Regions from separate parts of the Rhizobium sp. BK049 genome, predicted to be linked through region 2. Evidence: riboswitches for the same ligand, from Rfam matches in the RefSeq annotation. Region 2 holds a riboswitch; each other region holds the start of a gene.
The links. Region 2 has a riboswitch for thiamine pyrophosphate ahead of thiM (hydroxyethylthiazole kinase). Riboswitches for the same ligand answer to the same signal wherever they lie in the genome.
Positions count from the first base shown of each region.

Region 1: another riboswitch for thiamine pyrophosphate. It lies ahead of thiC (phosphomethylpyrimidine synthase ThiC); the one in region 2 lies ahead of thiM (hydroxyethylthiazole kinase).
Region 3: another riboswitch for thiamine pyrophosphate. It lies ahead of FHT70_RS23060 (ABC transporter permease); the one in region 2 lies ahead of thiM (hydroxyethylthiazole kinase).

Region 1 is NZ_JACHYV010000001.1:11,115-16,923, forward strand. Features, by position in the region: gene thiO (glycine oxidase ThiO) at 1-850, opposite strand, end outside; gene thiC (phosphomethylpyrimidine synthase ThiC) at 853-2,685, opposite strand; TPP riboswitch at 2,780-2,910, opposite strand; gene FHT70_RS00095 (DNA repair exonuclease) at 3,176-4,444, shown strand; gene FHT70_RS00100 (AAA family ATPase) at 4,444-5,809, shown strand, end outside.
Region 2 is NZ_JACHYV010000009.1:15,332-21,140, forward strand. Features, by position in the region: gene FHT70_RS11620 (ABC transporter substrate-binding protein) at 1-1,227, opposite strand, end outside; gene FHT70_RS11625 (DUF1349 domain-containing protein) at 1,451-2,035, shown strand; TPP riboswitch at 2,169-2,265, shown strand; gene thiM (hydroxyethylthiazole kinase) at 2,311-3,114, shown strand; gene thiE (thiamine phosphate synthase) at 3,111-3,746, shown strand; gene thiD (bifunctional hydroxymethylpyrimidine kinase/phosphomethylpyrimidine kinase) at 3,743-4,552, shown strand; gene FHT70_RS11645 (GNAT family N-acetyltransferase) at 4,762-5,241, shown strand; gene FHT70_RS11650 (glycoside hydrolase family 3 protein) at 5,266-5,809, shown strand, end outside.
Region 3 is NZ_JACHYV010000025.1:19,697-25,505, reverse strand. Features, by position in the region: gene FHT70_RS23070 (ABC transporter substrate-binding protein) at 1-872, opposite strand, end outside; gene FHT70_RS23065 (ABC transporter ATP-binding protein) at 937-1,749, opposite strand; gene FHT70_RS23060 (ABC transporter permease) at 1,746-2,552, opposite strand; TPP riboswitch at 2,701-2,814, opposite strand; gene soxR (redox-sensitive transcriptional activator SoxR) at 3,146-3,616, shown strand; gene FHT70_RS23050 (SDR family oxidoreductase) at 3,741-4,511, shown strand; gene FHT70_RS23045 (metalloregulator ArsR/SmtB family transcription factor) at 4,615-4,956, shown strand; gene FHT70_RS23040 (LysR family transcriptional regulator) at 5,034-5,809, shown strand, end outside.

The DNA.
Region 1 (5,809 bases), on a different contig from region 2:
GCGGCAGATTGTCGGGATAGGCCGGCCGCACGCCCGCGCCGGTCTCGGTAACCCGTGCCTCGCCGAAGGCAGGATTGACGGCATAGGAGGCATTCAGCAACTCCATCAGCGAACGCGCGGTAATCGGGCCGATGTCGTTGCTTTCGATCATCGTCGCCCCGATCATGAAACGATTTCGCTGGCGTGGCACGATATAGATCGGGTGGCGCGGATGCAGCAGGCGAACGGGGCGAGAGAGAGTGACCTCGTTCGTTTCGACGCAGAGCATCTCTCCGCGAACACCGCGCAATCCGGGCAGGCGGCCGATCTGGGCAGCCCCGGTGCAGTCGATCACGCGATCGTAAGGGGCAAGGTCAGCATCGCCCGTGACGCCGAATGTGAGACGCATGCGGGCTTCTTCAAGTCCGGCGGCGAGCCCCGAGAGCGCCTGGCGCGGATCGAGATGCGCTTCCTGCCGGAAGAACAATGCCCTGCGGAAGCGGCCAGCGAGATCCGGTTCAAGCGTCGCGATCGCCGGCTCGTCCAGCCATTCCCATCCGCTTGTCCGGCGGCAAAAGCGGTCGAGTTCGCCGGCATCTCGCCCGGCCGCCACCACAAGCGTCCCCCGGCGATTGACATGGCCGGGCAGCGCTGCCTCCCACCAATCGGCGGCAAGACGGCCGAGCGCCAGGACCGGCTCGTCTGCGCTTTCCCTTTCGCACCATGGAGCCAGCATGCCGCCGGCAAAGCCGGAAGCACCGGCGCCGACCTGGTCGGCTTGCTCAGCCACGCTGACCCGGAAACCGTGCCGATGGAGCTGCCAGGCAACGGTGAGGCCGGCAACGCCGGCCCCCTTGACGAGAACATGCATCGTCATTCTCCGGCAAGCGTTTTCGCAGCGTCGGCGACCGGCATGTAGAGGTCGCCGCCATCGCGATATCTGGCGGCCATGGCTTCCAGTCCTTCTTTCTGCGCCTCGGCGCGAATATCGTGGGAAATGCGCATGGAACAGAATTTCGGGCCGCACATCGAACAGAAATGCGCCACCTTGTGGGCCTCCTTCGGCAGGGTCTCGTCATGGAAGGAACGCGCCGTATCCGGGTCGAGGGAGAGGTTGAACTGGTCTTCCCAGCGGAATTCGAACCGCGCCCGCGACAGCGCATCGTCACGGATGCGGGCGGCCGGATGGCCCTTGGCGAGGTCGGCGGCATGCGCGGCAATCTTGTAGGTGATGACACCGGTCTTGACGTCGCTGCGGTCGGGCAGGCCCAGATGCTCCTTCGGCGTGACGTAGCAGAGCATGGCCGTGCCGAACCAGCCGATCATCGCGGCTCCGATGCCGGAGGTGATGTGATCATAGCCCGGCGCAATGTCGGTGGTCAGCGGTCCGAGCGTATAGAAGGGAGCCTCGCCGCAGACCTTGAGCTGCTTGTCCATATTCTCCTTGATCTTGTGCATCGGCACGTGGCCAGGGCCTTCGATCATCACCTGGCAATCCCTGGCCCAGGCAATCTTGGTCAGTTCGCCGAGGGTTTCGAGCTCGGCAAATTGCGCAGCGTCATTGGCATCGGCGATCGAGCCGGGGCGAAGGCCGTCTCCAAGCGAGAAGGAGACGTCATAGGCACGGCAGATGTCGCAGATTTCCTCGAAATGCTCGTAGAGGAAGCTCTCCTTGTGGTGATGCAGACACCACTTGGCCATTATCGAGCCGCCGCGTGAGACGATCCCGGTGACACGATTGACGGTGAGCGGGATATAGGCAAGCCGCACGCCCGCATGGATGGTGAAATAATCGACGCCCTGCTCGGCCTGTTCGATCAGCGTATCGCGATAGACTTCCCAGGTGAGATCCTCTGCAATGCCGTTCACCTTTTCAAGCGCCTGGTAGAGAGGCACCGTTCCGATCGGAACCGGCGAATTGCGAATGATCCGTTCGCGGATGTTGTGAATGTTGCGGCCGGTGGAAAGGTCCATAACCGTGTCGGCGCCCCAGCGGATCGCCCAGACCATCTTTTCCACCTCTTCCGCCATCGACGAGGTGACCGCCGAGTTGCCGATATTGGCGTTGATCTTCACCAGGAAATTCCGGCCGATGATCATCGGTTCGGATTCCGGGTGGTTGATGTTGGCCGGAATGATTGCCCGGCCGGCTGCGATTTCCTGGCGGACGAATTCGGGCGTCACGAAATCGGGAATATCAGCGCCAAAGCTTTCGCCGTCGCGCGCGAGCGCCTCCTTCGCAGCCTGCCGGCCGAGGTTTTCGCGGATGGCGATGAACTCCATTTCCGGCGTGACGATGCCGGCACGCGCATAGGCGAGCTGGGTTACGGCGCGGCCCGCTTTTGCCTTCAGCGGCGTGTTGCGAAGCGGGAATTCCGGCGTCAGCCGCTCGCCGGTGACAAAACCATTGTCTTCAGGCTTCACCACCCGGCCTTCATAGGCCTCGACATCGCCACGCGCCCTGATCCAGCTCTCGCGCAAACGCGGCAGTCCGGCGTCGATCGAGACCGTATAGGCCGGATCAGTATAGGGACCGGAGGAATCATAGACCGTTACCGGCGGTTCACCGGAGGTCGGGTGAAGGCTGATTTCGCGCATCGGCACGCGCAGATCAGGATATAGCGTTCCGGGCTTGGCGATCTTGGTCGAGGCCGGAAGCGGGCCGGTGGTGACGACCGGAGTAAGCTTGGGTGCGACAATATTCATGGGTGAGGCTCCAAGGTTTGACGTTTGGAGACCCAGTTCCAGTGTTGGAATGATGGAAAGACGCCTCATACGACAAAGCGAAATCCGCCCGACAGCCGCAGCGTCTGCACCGTCCCTACGCCAGTATGAACTGGATCAGGTTCAACGGGTCACTGCGCCACAACCGGCAAGCCGTATTGTTCAGCAGAATCTCAGCCCCTTGCCGGGACACCCCTGGTGAATGCCCTGCATCAAAGACCGCTGCGGCCCTGATGTCAAGCCGACCCTCACGCGTTCCCATCCTTACCTTTTGAGTCGGCGGCCAGTCCGATAGAGCAGCATTGATTGTGGATGGGCCAGCTCCGCCGGCCCATTTCACTCGCCACGACGCTGCCGCCATGCTCTGAATATTCGTGGCATGGTCTCATGTTTTGCTGACGGACGATAACGTTCGTTTATTTGTCAGACGGCGCCTGCTGGATCACTCTATCGCAACACCATTCTTGCATTCATGGCCTATCGTTTCGTCCACACTGCCGATCTCCATTTCGACTCTCCCTTGCGCTCTCTCGCACTTCGCAACGCAGAGCTGGCCGACCTCGTGAGTGACGCCAGCCGACAGACGCTGGTCGCGATCGTCGATCTTTGCCTTGAGGAGCAGGTCGACGCGCTTGTCATCGCCGGCGATCTCTATGACGGGGAGCAGACGTCGATGAAGACGGCGCGCTTCCTGGCGAGTCAGCTGGAGCGGCTGCACCGGGCGGGCATTGTCGTCTTCAAGATCCGCGGCAATCACGATGCCATGTCGAAGATCGCTCGGGAACTGGTGATGCCTGATACGGTGAAGATCTTCGGCGGCCATGCCGAGACCGTCGAGACCACCAAGGGCAGCTTGTCGGTCGCAATCCACGGTCTGAGCTTCGCCAAGCCGCAAGCCCCGGACCCGCTGCTGCCGAAATTCAAGCCGCCGGTAGCGGATGCCGTCAATATCGGCATCATGCATACGAGCCTGGCCGGATCGGCCGGACATGATGTCTATGCGCCCTGCAACGTGCTCGACCTGCATGCCTCGGGTTTCGACTACTGGGCGCTCGGGCACCTCCACCAGCGCAGCCATTATCCCGGCACGGCGACGGTCATCATGCCCGGCATGCCGCAGGGCCGCGACATCAATGAAGCGGGCGTCAAGACCGTGTCGCTGGTGACCGTGGCCGACGACCGGACCGTGACGGTCGAGGAGCGGCGTACCAGCATCGCGCAGTTCGAGCGCGTCAATGTCGACCTCACGGGTGTCGATGATTGGCGTGAGGCAGCCATGATGGTCGAGACGGCCCTGATGGCGCAGCGCGACCGCACGGCTTCGCCGCATCTTGTCGCACGCCTCAGGCTTTCCGGCCGCACGCCGCTCTCCTGGCAGCTGCGGCGCGATGTCGACCTCATGCAGGCCGAAGCCGAGCGGCGCAGCGACGCGATCGGCCGCACCTGGATCGAGAAGCTGGAACTCGCCTTCGAAGCGCCCTCGATCCCCGCAGACGCGTCCGCCGCCGATCCCGTCATCGAACTCGGGGCGCTGATGCGGGACGAGGTCATCACCCGCAGCGGATTTCGCGACGAGGTCAGGGAGATGGTCCGGGACCTGCTTGCCGACCTGCCGCCCGAGAGCCGGGCATTTGCCGGCCAGAACGAGGCGGGTTTTGAACGCTTCATCGACAACCTTCTCGCCGATGGCGCCGAGGACATCGCCGCCCGGATGAAGGCGGTGGATCGGGGAGACAGCTGATGCGTCTGCGCCGCCTCGACCTCACCCGCTATGGCAAGTTCACCGATCACTCCATCGATTTCGGCGCGGCCCGTCAAGGTTCGCCGGACTTGCACATCGTTTATGGCCTTAACGAAGCGGGCAAATCGACCACCTTCGCCGCCTATCTTGATCTGCTCTACGGCATTGGTGAGCGCAGCACCTATAATTTCCTGCATCCCTACAATACGATGAAGGTCGGTGCGCGGCTGGAATTTGGTGGCTGGGAATACGAGCTGGCGCGGCTCAAGCTGCGGACCGGCAGCCTCGTCGATGATCGGGGACAAGCTGTGAACGAGGCGCTCCTGGCCGGCGCGCTTGGAGGCGTCGGTCGCGAGGCCTATCGCACCATGTTCTCGCTCGACGATCAGTCGCTCAAGGAAGGCGGCAACGCCATCATACAAAGCAAGGGCGAACTCGGCGAATTACTGTTCTCGGCCAGCTCAGGCCTGGCAGGCCTGAGCCGTTCGCTGGTGACCGCAGCCGACGAAGCCAACGCGATCTACAAGAAGCGGTCGTCGAGCACCAGGCTCGCGGAACTCAAGCGTTCGCTCGAAGCGCTCAAGGCCGAGCGCAATGCCATCGACACGCTTGCCTCCACCTATTCGGCCCTGAAATCGACTTATGAGCAGGCCGACGCTGCCTATGGCAAAACCACGCGGGAACTGGCCGAGGCCAAGACCCGGCATCAGGAGCTCACGCGCCTTCTCGGCGCCCTACCCGCGGCCCTAGAGCTCCGGCGGCTGGATGCAGATGCAGCCGCCATGAGCGATCTGCCGCGGCCGCCGTCCGAATGGTTCGCGCTCCTGCCCCAGCTTTCGCGCGACGAGACGCGGCTGCAGGCGCTTGTCGAGACCGCCGACCGCACGCTGCGCCAGCTTGCGGATGAGATCGAGGCGATCGCGATCGACGACAAGGCGCTGGCAGTCACCGCGCATATGGACCTGCTGGATCAGGGTCGGGCGCGCTATCTTGCGGCTGAGAGCGATCTGCCGAAGCGCCGGCTGGCGCTGGCCGAACAGGAGGGTGAGTTGGTCCGACTGCTGGCCGATCTCGAACAGCCGGGCCATGCGAAACCCGAGGCGCTGCTGCTGCCCGCTTCGCTGATCGGCATCATCCGCGATCTTATCGAACGGCGTTCCGGCGTCGAGGCGAAACTGGCAGCCGCTGATCGGGAACTGTTGCGAGCGCGGGAGAATCTCGAAAGGCTGAACAGGGAAGGCGGCTCGCGAGATGGATCTGGGCTCCTGGATCCTGCGCGTTTCGGCCGCATCGAGATCGCCCTGAGCCGGCTGGCGGGATCTGATCTCCCCGTGCGGCTTAGCATGGAAGAACGGACACTTGTCC
Region 2 (5,809 bases):
CCAAAGCTTCGGATCGGTGCGGCGCTGGGTTAGCGTCGCCCAGTCCACCACCTGCATATCGACAGTGAAGCCTGCAAGTTTCAGATACTCGGCGGCGACCTGCGCCATCTTGTAATGGAACTCGTATTGGCGGCTGGTCAGGATGCGGATCGGCTCGCCATTGTAACCGGCTTTCTTGGCGGCCGCGGCCGCCCCTTCCGGATCGGCGACGTTATAGGCGCCCTCGGCGCCGGTATCGGTCGACCAGGCGAAGGACTTCGGATAGATGGCGCCGTCGAGCGCATAAAAATCCTTGCTGCCGAAAGCCGCCGCCAGCATGTCTTCCATGCTGAGCGCCTGGCGGATCGCCTTGCGCACCTCGACGTTGGCAGCAGCACCTTCCTTGGTGTTGAAGACGAAGACAGGATAACCGAAGGGCTTCAGCATGACCGGTTGCGAGGCGGTCGAGGCTTTCAGCTTGTCGTAGGATTCGACAGGAATCGAGTCGACATAATCATACTGGCCGGAAACGGCGGCCTCGACGCGGGTGTTCGGGTCCGGCACCGGCACAAAGCGGATTTCATCAAGATATTGATGACGCGCGCCGCCATAGCCATCGCTCTCGCCGGAGCGCGGCTTATACCCATCGAAGCGGACAAGCTGGATATACTGGTCGGCTTTCCGTTCCTTCAGCATATAGGGACCGGTGCCGATGAACTCCTTCATCGGCTCGTCCTGCTTTTCGGACGGGATGATGATCGCCGCCGAATTGTTGAAGGCGAGCAGCGAGGTCAGCGGCGCATAGGGCTGCTTCAGCGTGATCGTAACCGTCGAAGGATCGGTAGCTGCGACCTTGTCGATAAAGCCGGCCACCTGCTTGCCCCGCGAGGCGATCTTCATCCAGCGGGTAAGCGAAGCGACCACATCCTCGGACGTCATATCGGTATTGTCGTGGAACTTGACGCCAGTCCTGAGCTTGATCGTATAGGTTTTGCCGTCGGCGCTGATCTCGGGCAGGCTTTCAGCGAGAAGCGGCGTGACGTTCCAGCTCTTGTCGAAAGTGTAGAGCGTCTCGAAAATATGCTGCGTGACGATGCCGACGAGATCAGCCGTGGACGACATCGGATCGAGCGTCGGCGGCTCGCCGATCGTCGCGACATTGATGACGCCGCCCTTTTCCTGAGCGAGCAGGGTCGAAGGCAGGGCGACGAGCGCGGTGCCGAGAAGGAATGCGACGAATGTTTTCATATGAGAGCTCCCGATTTAGTTCCACAATTATGTAATTCATCTTTTTGTAACAGAATAGAAGCTGGAGCTATCGTGTCAAGCATGAGCGGTCGATTATGCAGCCGCGGATGGCGCGTTTCCGGAAAGCACCATCTTCAGCTGCGCTAGTTCTCCGCACGGGGCCTGCGTGATACGCCAAGTGAGACGACTGCCCTGCGGCAAGATTAAAGGAAGGGAGAAGCGAATGAGCATCGACTTCAATGACGGGAAATGGCTGAACGAGCCGGCCAGCTGGCACGCCGACGAAACTGGCCTGACGATGACGACAGGCGAAAAGACCGATTTCTGGCGCGAGACCTATTATGGCTTCACCCGCGACACCGGCCACTTCCTCGCCTTTCCCACCGGCGACAGCTTCACCGCACAGATCCGCGTCCAGGGCGAATTCCGCACCCTCTACGATCAGGCCGGCCTGATGGTACGCATGGACGAGAGCCGCTGGGTGAAAACAGGCGTCGAATTCACCGACGGCGAAGCCTTCCTCAGCACCGTCGTCACCGACGGAAAGTCAGACTGGTCGGTGTCGCATCCCTTCAAGGAATTGGAGGATTTCCGCATCCGTGTGACTGTCGCAAACGGCGCCGTGCGCATCCAGGGCTCCCGCGACGGTAGCCGCTGGCCGTTGCTGCGGCTAGCACCCTTCCCGGCTGCCGATCGCTATGAGGTCGGGCCGACAGCCTGTACGCCGGAGCGGAGTGGTTTGAGGGTTCGATTTTCGGAGTTTTCAATCAGGCCGGCTATTACGACGGGGCTGCATGATTTGAGTTAGGCAAAATTGGATGCCTTCAGGATTGCGCTGGGAAGGCCTCCAGCAATGTCCACGCCCAAGGGCAGCCGCTCCGAAATACCGGAATACTCACTTTCGGAGTGACAGCCGCGCCCTTCTCTGCGAAAAAGAGCGTGATGAGAGACAGGGGCGTTCGTCGACAGACGGGCTGAGAAGAACCCTTCGAACCTGAACCGGATAATGCCGGCGGAGGGAGTCGCTCGGGGCATCGCCGTAAGAGCAGCGCCCCGCGCCCGCCCCCGCCTGAAAGGGGCACCATGCAGAGCAAGATCACGTCGGGAGCCATGCTGAAGGCGATGCGCGAAAAGCCGCCGCTCGTTCAGTGCATCACCAATTATGTCGCGATGAATATCGCGGCCAACGTCCTGCTGGCCGCGGGCGCTTCGCCCGCCATGGTGCATGCCGCTGAAGAAGCCGGCGAATTCGCCGGCATCGCCAATGCTTTGACCATCAACATCGGCACGCTCTCGACGCAATGGCTCGAAGGCATGCAGGGGGCTGCCAAGGCCGCCATTGCGGCCGGCAAACCCTGGGTGCTCGATCCGGTGGCCCATTACGCCACGGGCTTCCGTCGCGCCGCGGTGGCCGACCTTCTGGAGCTTCGCCCGACGATTATCCGCGGCAACGCCTCCGAGATCATCGCGCTTGCCGGCGGCGAGAGCCGTGGTCAGGGCGTCGACAGCCGCGATCCAGTCGAACAGGCGGAGGATTCGGCACGGCGGCTGGCGGAGAGGCAGCGGACCATCGTCGCCGTCACCGGTGCTGTCGATTTCGTCACCGATGGCGCAAGGGCAGTCCGTATTGCGGGCGGATCGGCCCTGATGCCGCAGGTCACCGCGCTCGGCTGCTCGCTCACCTGCCTCGTCGGCGCCTTTGCCGCGACCGCGCCCGAAGATCTCTTCGGCGCGACTGTCGCCGCGCTTGCGACCTTCGCCGTCGCCGGCGAAGATGCAGCGCTCGGCGCCGCCGGCCCGGGCTCCTTTTCCTGGCGCTTCCTCGATGCGCTGGCTGCGATCGACGCCGAAACGCTCGATGCCAGGGCAAGGGTATCGGTCGCATGAAGCGCTTCGACCTTTCGCTCTATCTCGTTCTCGATCCCGATCTCTGCGCCGGAATCGGCATGATCGAGACGGCGCGGCTTGCCGTTGCCGGCGGCGCGACGATGGTGCAGTTGCGCGACAAACATGCCGGCACGGCCAGCATGATCGAGACCGGCCGCGCCTTGAGAGAGGCGCTCGTTGGAACCGGCGCCCTCCTCATCGTTAATGACGATGTCGAGGCTGCGGTCGCGATCGGCGCCGATGGCCTGCATGTCGGCCAGGAGGATATGAATGCGCGCAGGGCACGAGACATGATCGGACCCGAGATGATCCTTGGTCTCTCGGTGGAAACAGCCCGGCTCGCTGCCGCCGTCGACCCTGATATTGTCGATTATGCCGGCCTCGGACCTGTCTTTGCGACGCCGACCAAGGCCGACCACAAGCAGCCGGTCGGCTTTGATGGTCTTGCCAGGCTGGTGAAGGCATCGCCGGTGCCGTCCGTCGCCATCGGCGGCCTCAAGGCGGAGCATGTGGCGGAAGTGTTTGCAGCTGGAGCCGAAGGGCTTGCCGTCGTCTCCGCCATTGCGGGCACGCCGGACCCTGAGGCCGCCGCCCGCCGCATCGCCGCAGAAATCCGAAAGGTCCGCCCATGATCCGCAATGTTCTCTCCATCGCCGGCTCGGATCCCTCCGGCGGCGCCGGCATCCAGGCCGATCTCAAGGCCTTTGCCGCCCGCGGCGTTTATGGCATGGCAGTGCTGACCGCGCTGACGGCACAGAACACGCAAGGGGTGACCGGCGTGCATCTGGTGCCGCCGCAATTCGTCGCCGACCAGATCGATGCCGTCTTCGCCGACGTGCGCGTCGACGCCGTCAAGATCGGCATGATCGCCAATGCCGCCATAGCCGAGGCTGTCGCCGCAGCCCTTGCCGATCGACGGGGAATCCCCATCGTTCTCGACCCGGTGATGATCGCCAAGGGTGGGGCCGCCCTGCTCGCGCCCGAAGCGGTCGACGTGCTGACCCGGCGGCTGCTGCCGCTCGCAACCCTCCTGACCCCGAACCTGCCCGAGGCCGCGGCCCTGTTGCACCAGCCGGTCGCGACCAATCGCGATGAGATGGCGGCGCAGGCCGAGCGGCTGCGCGCGCTTGGCCCCGCCGCCGTATTGGTCAAGGGTGGCCATCTCGGCAGCGACGAGAGCCCAGACGTGCTTGCCACGGCCGACGGCCTGCACTGGTTCGAGGCCAGGCGAGTGCCGACGAAAAATACGCACGGCACTGGCTGCACGCTCTCCAGCGCACTGGCCGCCGAGCTTGCCAAGGGCGCATCGGCCGAGCAAGCCGTCGCCATTGCGAAGGATTACCTTGCCGATGCAGTCGCCGCCGCCGGCAGTCTCACTGTCGGCTCCGGACATGGCCCGGTGCAGCATTTTCATGCGCTTTGGAAGCACGGCGAATAACCGATCCCGCCGAAAGCGGCGCAGGCTCACGAGAGAAAACGGCCCGGCCTCCCCCGGGCCGTTTTCATTCGCGCCAGCCGGCGCTGATCCGAAGCTGGGCGCACCGCTCCATTTGAAAATCCCTGTTGACAAGCCCAGTTAGATAGCCAAGTCTATGACATTAAACGGATATATATTCCGCTATAAAGGAATATCTGGAGGAGAGACAGGTGCCAGACCTGCTTGTGAGCTTATATTCCAACAGGCTCGCCGACCTGAAAGAGCGGGCCGATCATCGTGGCATCTCCATTCGTCCGGCTCTTCCTCCGGAACTGCACCTCGTGGTCAACTGGGTTCGCGAACAATTCAGCGAGAATTGGGCGAGCGAGGTTTCGGTTGCTTTTTCCCGCCAACCCGTCGCCTGCCAGATTGCCGTCGACGGCGGCAAGCTGCTCGGCTTTGCCTGCTATGACACGACGGCGCGCGGCTTCTTCGGCCCGACCGGCGTCGATCCCGAGGCGCGCGGCAAAGGCATCGGGCTCGCGCTGTTTTCCGCCTGCCTTCAGACGATGAAGGCGCTCGGCCATGCCTATGCCTTTATCGGCGATGCCGGCCCAATCGATTTCTACGCCAAGACCGCAGGCGCAATCGTTATCCCCGCCCCCGATAAGGGCATTTACGAAGGCATGCTGAAAAGCGCGCCGAAATGACCAGCTGATATCGGAGTTACAGAATTGTCCTCGACCCCGCTCGCCCTTTTCGTCGGCCTCCCGAACGCGATTTCGGATGACGAATACGCCCTGTTTCGCGAGACCAATCCGCTCGGCCTGTTCGTCGGCCGGCGCAATCAGCGCGAGCCGGAGCAGACAAAGCGGCTGATCGAACGCTTCCGCGAAGCCGTCGGCCGAGAGGATGCGCCCGTCTTCACCGACCAGGAAGGCGGCCGCGTCCAGCATCTCGACGCCGGTCCCTGGCCGCTCTTCCGCAGCTTCGGCCAGTTCGCCGAACTGGCCCGCCGCGATTTCGATCTGGGCAAAAAAGCACTGCGCCTTTCCTCCCAGGCCATGGGCGCGATGATGACGGAACTCGGCCTTTCCAGCGGCTGCTCGCCCGTTCTCGACCTCGTCTTCGAGACGACGAGTGCGGTCATCGGCGCCCGCTCCTTCGGCCCCGATCCCGACTTCATCGCTGCCCTCGGCCGTGAGGTGGTCGACGGGCTGCTAGAGACCGGCAACATGCCGGTCATGAAGCATATTCCCGGCCACGGCCGCGCCACGC
Region 3 (5,809 bases), on a different contig from region 2:
ATCACGCCGGCCTCGGATCTCAGGAAATGGCCTTCGATCAACGCCTTCTGAGATGCTCTCACCAGATCCGTGTTCATCAGCGCACCGTTACTTCCTGATATCAGCAGGTCGCAGGCTTCGTCGGGATGATCGATGGAGTAGACATAGCCTTGACGCGTGGCCTGGATGAAGGCGCGCGCGTGTTCTCGACTGGCAGAGAGATAGGCGTCACTGGAAACGATGACTGTCGTCTGCTCGTCGGGAATGCCGTAATCGGAATAGTGGAAGCGGCTGATCTGCCGATTTTCCAGCTCAGCGGCGATGCCCTCCCAGGTGTAGATCTCCAGCGTGAAGTCAATCGAGCCATTGTCCAGCGCCTCATAGGCGGAGGTGCCGAGGGTGACGGTCTTGACGTCGCCCTTGCCGCCGTCATTGCGGATCATCGCCGAGACCAGCGCGCTTTCCCAAGTGCCGCCGAAGCCTCCATAGGTCTTGCCATCGAGATCTCTAGGGCTCTTGATGTCGTCCCGCCCGCCGTTGAAGATCAGGCGTGCGGTTTCCGTCTGGACGACGCCGTAGACCATCTTCACGTCACCGCCGCCAGCACGCTGCGTCAGGGCCTCGATCTCGCTACTGATGCCGAAATCGGCGACCCCGTTTGATACCAGCGTGCCGGCACTCGTGTCGGTAAAGGGTAGAATTTCGACATCGAGGCCGGCGGCCGTGTAGAAGCCCTTCGCCTTGGCGACGTAGATGCCGATGTGATTGGTGTTGGGCGTCCAGTCGAGCGCGATACGAACCTTTGCGGGCGCCGCTTGAGCGAAGGCGACGCGGCCGGCGAGGCTTGTCGCGATGGCGGCGAGCATCGTCTGGCGGCGGGTGAGAAGCGGCATGGTGACCTCCTCAGGTCTTTAGAGCATGACGCCGAAAAGTACGGTTTTCGAACGACATCAGACTCTAACTCTTTAAATTGGAACAGGATTCAGATTTTGGGCCGACCGGCCTAAAACCACCCTGTTCTAGCGGATGAAGCAGGGTTTGCAGGATTTCGGTCTCGATCGCCTGGGCCGCCGGCGAACCGAGATCGGCAATGCTTCTCGGGCGGGGCAGGGGAACGCGGAATTCGCGGATGACACGCGCCGGACGGGCAGACAGCACGTAGATCCGGTCGGAGAGAAAAACGGCCTCGCGAACATCGTGGGTGATCAGCAGCGCCGTCCAGCGATGTTCGGTCCACATGCCTTGCAGCCACTCCTGGATCTGCGTGCGGGTCAGCGCATCGAGCGCGCCGAAGGGCTCGTCGAGCAGCAGCATGTCCTGCTCCTGGATGACGGTGCGCAGCAGCGCAGCACGTTGGCGCATGCCGCCGGAAAGAGAGGCGGGGTAGTGATGCTCGAAGCCGGCAAGGCCGAACCGCTCGAAGAGGGGCGCGACAGCGGCGCGTGCAGCCCGGCGAGCCATGCCCTTCACTTCCAGACCGAGCGCGGCATTATCGATGATCCGGCGCCAGGGCATCAGCGCATCGCGTTGTGGCATGAAGGCAAAGGAATGCGGCGTCTGTTCCAGCGCTGCATCGTTGAAAAGCATGGCGCCGGAATCGGGTCGCAGCGCCTGTGTCAGCAGTCTCAGCACGGTCGATTTTCCGGAGCCGGATGGGCCGACGATCGAGACGAACTCGCCGTCTGCGACGGCGAGCGAAATGTCGTCTAGAACTTTCATGCCGTCGAAGGACTTCGAGATGTTGCGCAGCTCAAGCATCTGACCGGTCATCGGCGCCGCTCCTGGGATGGCTGCCAGGGCATGACGAAACGCTGGATAACCAGCGTCAGCGCGAAGAGGCAGAGCGTCAACAGAGCGCTGACGATCACGGCGGCGAGCACGAGATCGGGACGGAAATTGTTCTTGGCGTTGAGGATATAGATGCCGAGGCCGCTTGCAGCGCCGGCATATTCGGCAAAGATCGCGCCGACGACGGCATAGGTGATCGAGATTCGAAGGCCGGCGAAGAAATAGGGCAGCGACGAGGGAAGCCGCGCCAGGCGGAAAATGCGCCAGCGGCTCGCTTTCATCGAATTCAAGAGCTCGGCAATGTCGCGATCGGTCGCCTCATAGCCCTGAAGCAGGGCAACAAGCAGCGGAAAGAAGGTGACGAGCGCCACCAGCAATATCTTCGGCAAAAGGCCGAAACCGAACCAGAGGACGACGAGAGGCGCGATCGCCACCAGCGGCAAAGTCTGGCTGGCGATGAAGATCGGCAGCATTGCCCGGCGCATGAATGGCATGAAATCCATCAGGATCGAAGAGGCGAAGGCGAAGGCGAGCGACAGGGCGAAACCACCGAGTGTCGCTCCGAGCGTCGGCCAGGTGTTTGATATCAGCGCCTCTCGGTTCAGCCAGCCCTGGACAAGGATACGCGAAGGTGCCGGCAGAATGGACGGTTTGATACCGGAAAGATCGACATAGAGTTCCCATGCCGCCAGAAAAGCAAAGCCTGCGAGCAAGGCGGGCATTGCCCGGTACACGGCGAGATAGAGCGTCGCAAGGCGCGAATCCGATGGTCGTGGCGATGTCATCGGCGTTCGATTTCAGGCTTTCGCCGGGCCGTTCGCGCAAACCTGTCGAGGGCATCGGTCTCGATGCGATTTGGGGCGGTTGCCTTGAGGGCATCGATAGGGATGCCGACGGAATTGCCGGACGTCCGGTAGAGTGACACTTGCGCGCCGGAATACATTTGGACCTCGCTCCGCTGGCATTACCCAGATCAGCTTAGAAGGGTCCGGAGGCTTGCGCCTCACATCTCAGCCCCGGCGACACGGAGCTCCCCTGTTATTTCGGCGAAAACTATCATCGGGGTTTTCTTGCCGCAACCGCAAAATTGCAAACCCGTCCGCCCGGTCGGATGGGGCGCAGATAAAAAAACACCCGGACGGAGGTCCTGTCCGGGTGTTTTCCGAGGTTCCGTACCTGCCGGGAACGGAACCCGAGCGCTTGTCTTTCAGGCGGCAATATCGGCAAGGGCGATTGGTGCGGGCCGGGCAACCGCCGACGCCATCATTTCAGCTTGTATCGACCGGATGATCTCACTGAGCTCCTTCCTGCGCCTCGTGCTTTACGGCCGGGGAAGCAGCGGTTATAAAACCTCAACTAATATTGAGGTCAATAGGCCATGAATAGGATTTCTGCAACGCCGCTCGGCAGGCTTCTGACGGTCGGCGAAGTGGCGCAACGCAGTGGTCTTGCCGTCTCGGCGCTACATTTCTATGAGGCCAAGGGGCTGATCTCGAGTATCCGCACGCGCGGCAACCAGCGGCGCTACGGACGCGATGTCCTTCGCCGGCTCGGCATCATCAAGGTGGCGCAACGTGTCGGCATTCCGCTTTCGGAAATCCAGACGGCATTTGCCTCCCTGCCGCAGGGGCGCACGCCGACGATTGCCGACTGGCAGACGCTGTCGGCGCGCTGGAAGGATGAACTCGACACGCGAATCAGACGGCTGAGCCTGCTGCGAGACCGTCTGACCGGCTGCATCGGCTGCGGTTGCCTGTCGATCGAAAGCTGTCCGTTGCGCAATCCCTTCGATCAGCTCGGCGAGGAAGGGCCAGGCGCACGGCTGCTGGAGACCGAAATCGAAGTATGAACTTTCAGGGAAGAGCGCCAGCCTCTGGCGGAAAGATGACGCCTGCCTTTCTTTCGGCCGGCGCGCTCATATGTTAAGGGCGAATGGCGCAACAGGCGGCATTGTCCGCGAGGAGGACAGCTTCGTGTTCCATCCGAGACTATTCGAAAATCGCAACGTCATCGTAACCGGCGCCGGGCGGGGCATCGGTCTCGAAGTGGCCCGGCAGTTCCTGGACTGCGGCGCGAAGGTGATCGTCCATACTGGACGCAAACCGGGGCGCGATCTGCCGGATTTTCTGCTGACGGCTGAATCCGAAAGACGGGCGCTGTTGCTGCACGCCGATTTCACTGCCGCTGGCGGCGCTGCGCAATTTGCCGAAAATGCGCTTACCTTTTTCGACAAGGTGCATGTGCTCGTCAACAACGCCGGCACTATGCTCGGCCGTTTTCCAGCTGCCACACTGACTGACACGGATTATGAGGCGATCGTGCGTTTGAACCAGACGTCGGTGGTGGCGCTGACGCGTGCGTTGCTGCCGGCATTGAAGGCGGCGGAAGGCGCTGCCATCGTCAACACCGTTTCAATTTCCGCGCTGACCGGCGGCAGTCCCGGTTCTTCGATTTATTCTGCCTCGAAAGCCTTCGTTTCAACCTATTCCAAGGCGCTTGCCCGCGAGCTCGCGCCGGATGGCATCCGCGTCAATTGTGTCTCGCCCGGAACGATCGAGACGGATTTCCACGAGCGCTATTCCTCCCGCGAAAAGCTGGAGCAGACGAGAAAGTCTATTCCCTTGCAGCGGCTGGGCACAGCGGAGGATTGCGCTCCCGCCTATCTGTTTCTGGCGGCGCCCTCGCTCTCCGGATACATTACCGGCCAGGTCCTCGAGATCAATGGCGGCCAGCTTATCTGCTGATTTAGTTAGACCTTTTTTGACATTTCTTCACTTTTGGCAAATTCGTGTGTGCGAATATGCTATTGTGCTGATCTGCCTTTTTGCTTCCCTTCCGAGATGTCGAATGCCATTGCCCAAGCCCGAGCCGGGAATGTCCGGTCAGGAACTGCACAAACTCGCTGGAAACGCTCGTGAGGCGAGCGATCTGCTGAAGGCGCTGGCGCACCAGACTCGACTTCTGATTCTTTGCATACTCGCGACCGAGGAGCGGACGGTGAGTGAAATCGAAAACATCCTCGGCATTCAGCAGGCAATGGTCTCGCAGCAGCTCGCGCGTTTGAGGCTCGAAGGTCTCGTCAATACGCGCCGTCAGGGCAGGCTGGTCTATTACCGTATCGGCAATACAAACGTGCTTGCCTTCCTTGAATCGCTCTTCGATCTTTTTCCGGCTGCTGAAAACAATTAGTACCCGCCCTTGCGGAGCACGGTTGCTGCGTCGAAGATAGCTGATCCGGATGATTTCGCGCCGGATCGGGAGACCGGATGATCGACAAGCTGGAATTTTTCATCGCCCTTGCCAACGAAAAGCATTTCGGCCGCGCCGCGGAGGAGTGCGGGGTTTCCCAGCCGACGCTTTCAGCCGCGATCCGGCAGCTCGAGGATCAGCTTGGTGTCATGCTGGTGCAGCGCGGCTCGCGCTTTCAGGGGCTGACGCCGGAGGGCCAGCGCGTCCTGGAATGGGCCCGGCGCATCGTCGGCGATGCCCGCACCATGCGCGAGGAGATGCGCGCGGCCCGCCGCGGACTTTCCGGCCATATCCGCCTTGCCGCCATTCCGACGGCGCTCGCCATGCTATCGCGCATCACCACGCCCTTTCAGGAACGACATCCGGGAGTGACCTTCTCGATCGTCTCGCGGAACTCGCTGCAGGTGCTGAGCATGCTCGAAAATCTCGAAATCGATGCCGGCATCACCTATCTCGAAAACGAGCCGCTCGGCCGGGTCACCAGTGTTCCGCTCTATGCCGAGCGCTATCATCTGATCACTGCTGCAGGCAGCCCGCTGTCCGATCGCGACAATGTGACCTGGAAGGAGGTCGGCGATCTTCGGCTTTGTCTATTGACCGCCGACATGCAGAACCGCCGCATCATCAACCGGCATCTGACAGAAGCCGGCGCCACTGTGCATCCGACGCTCGAATCCAATTCGATGATCGTGCTGTTCTCGCATGTCAGAACCGGACGCTGGGCGAGCATCATGCCGCGCAACGTGGCGAAATCATTTGGTTTTCCGGTGGAGATCCGGATGATTCCGATTGT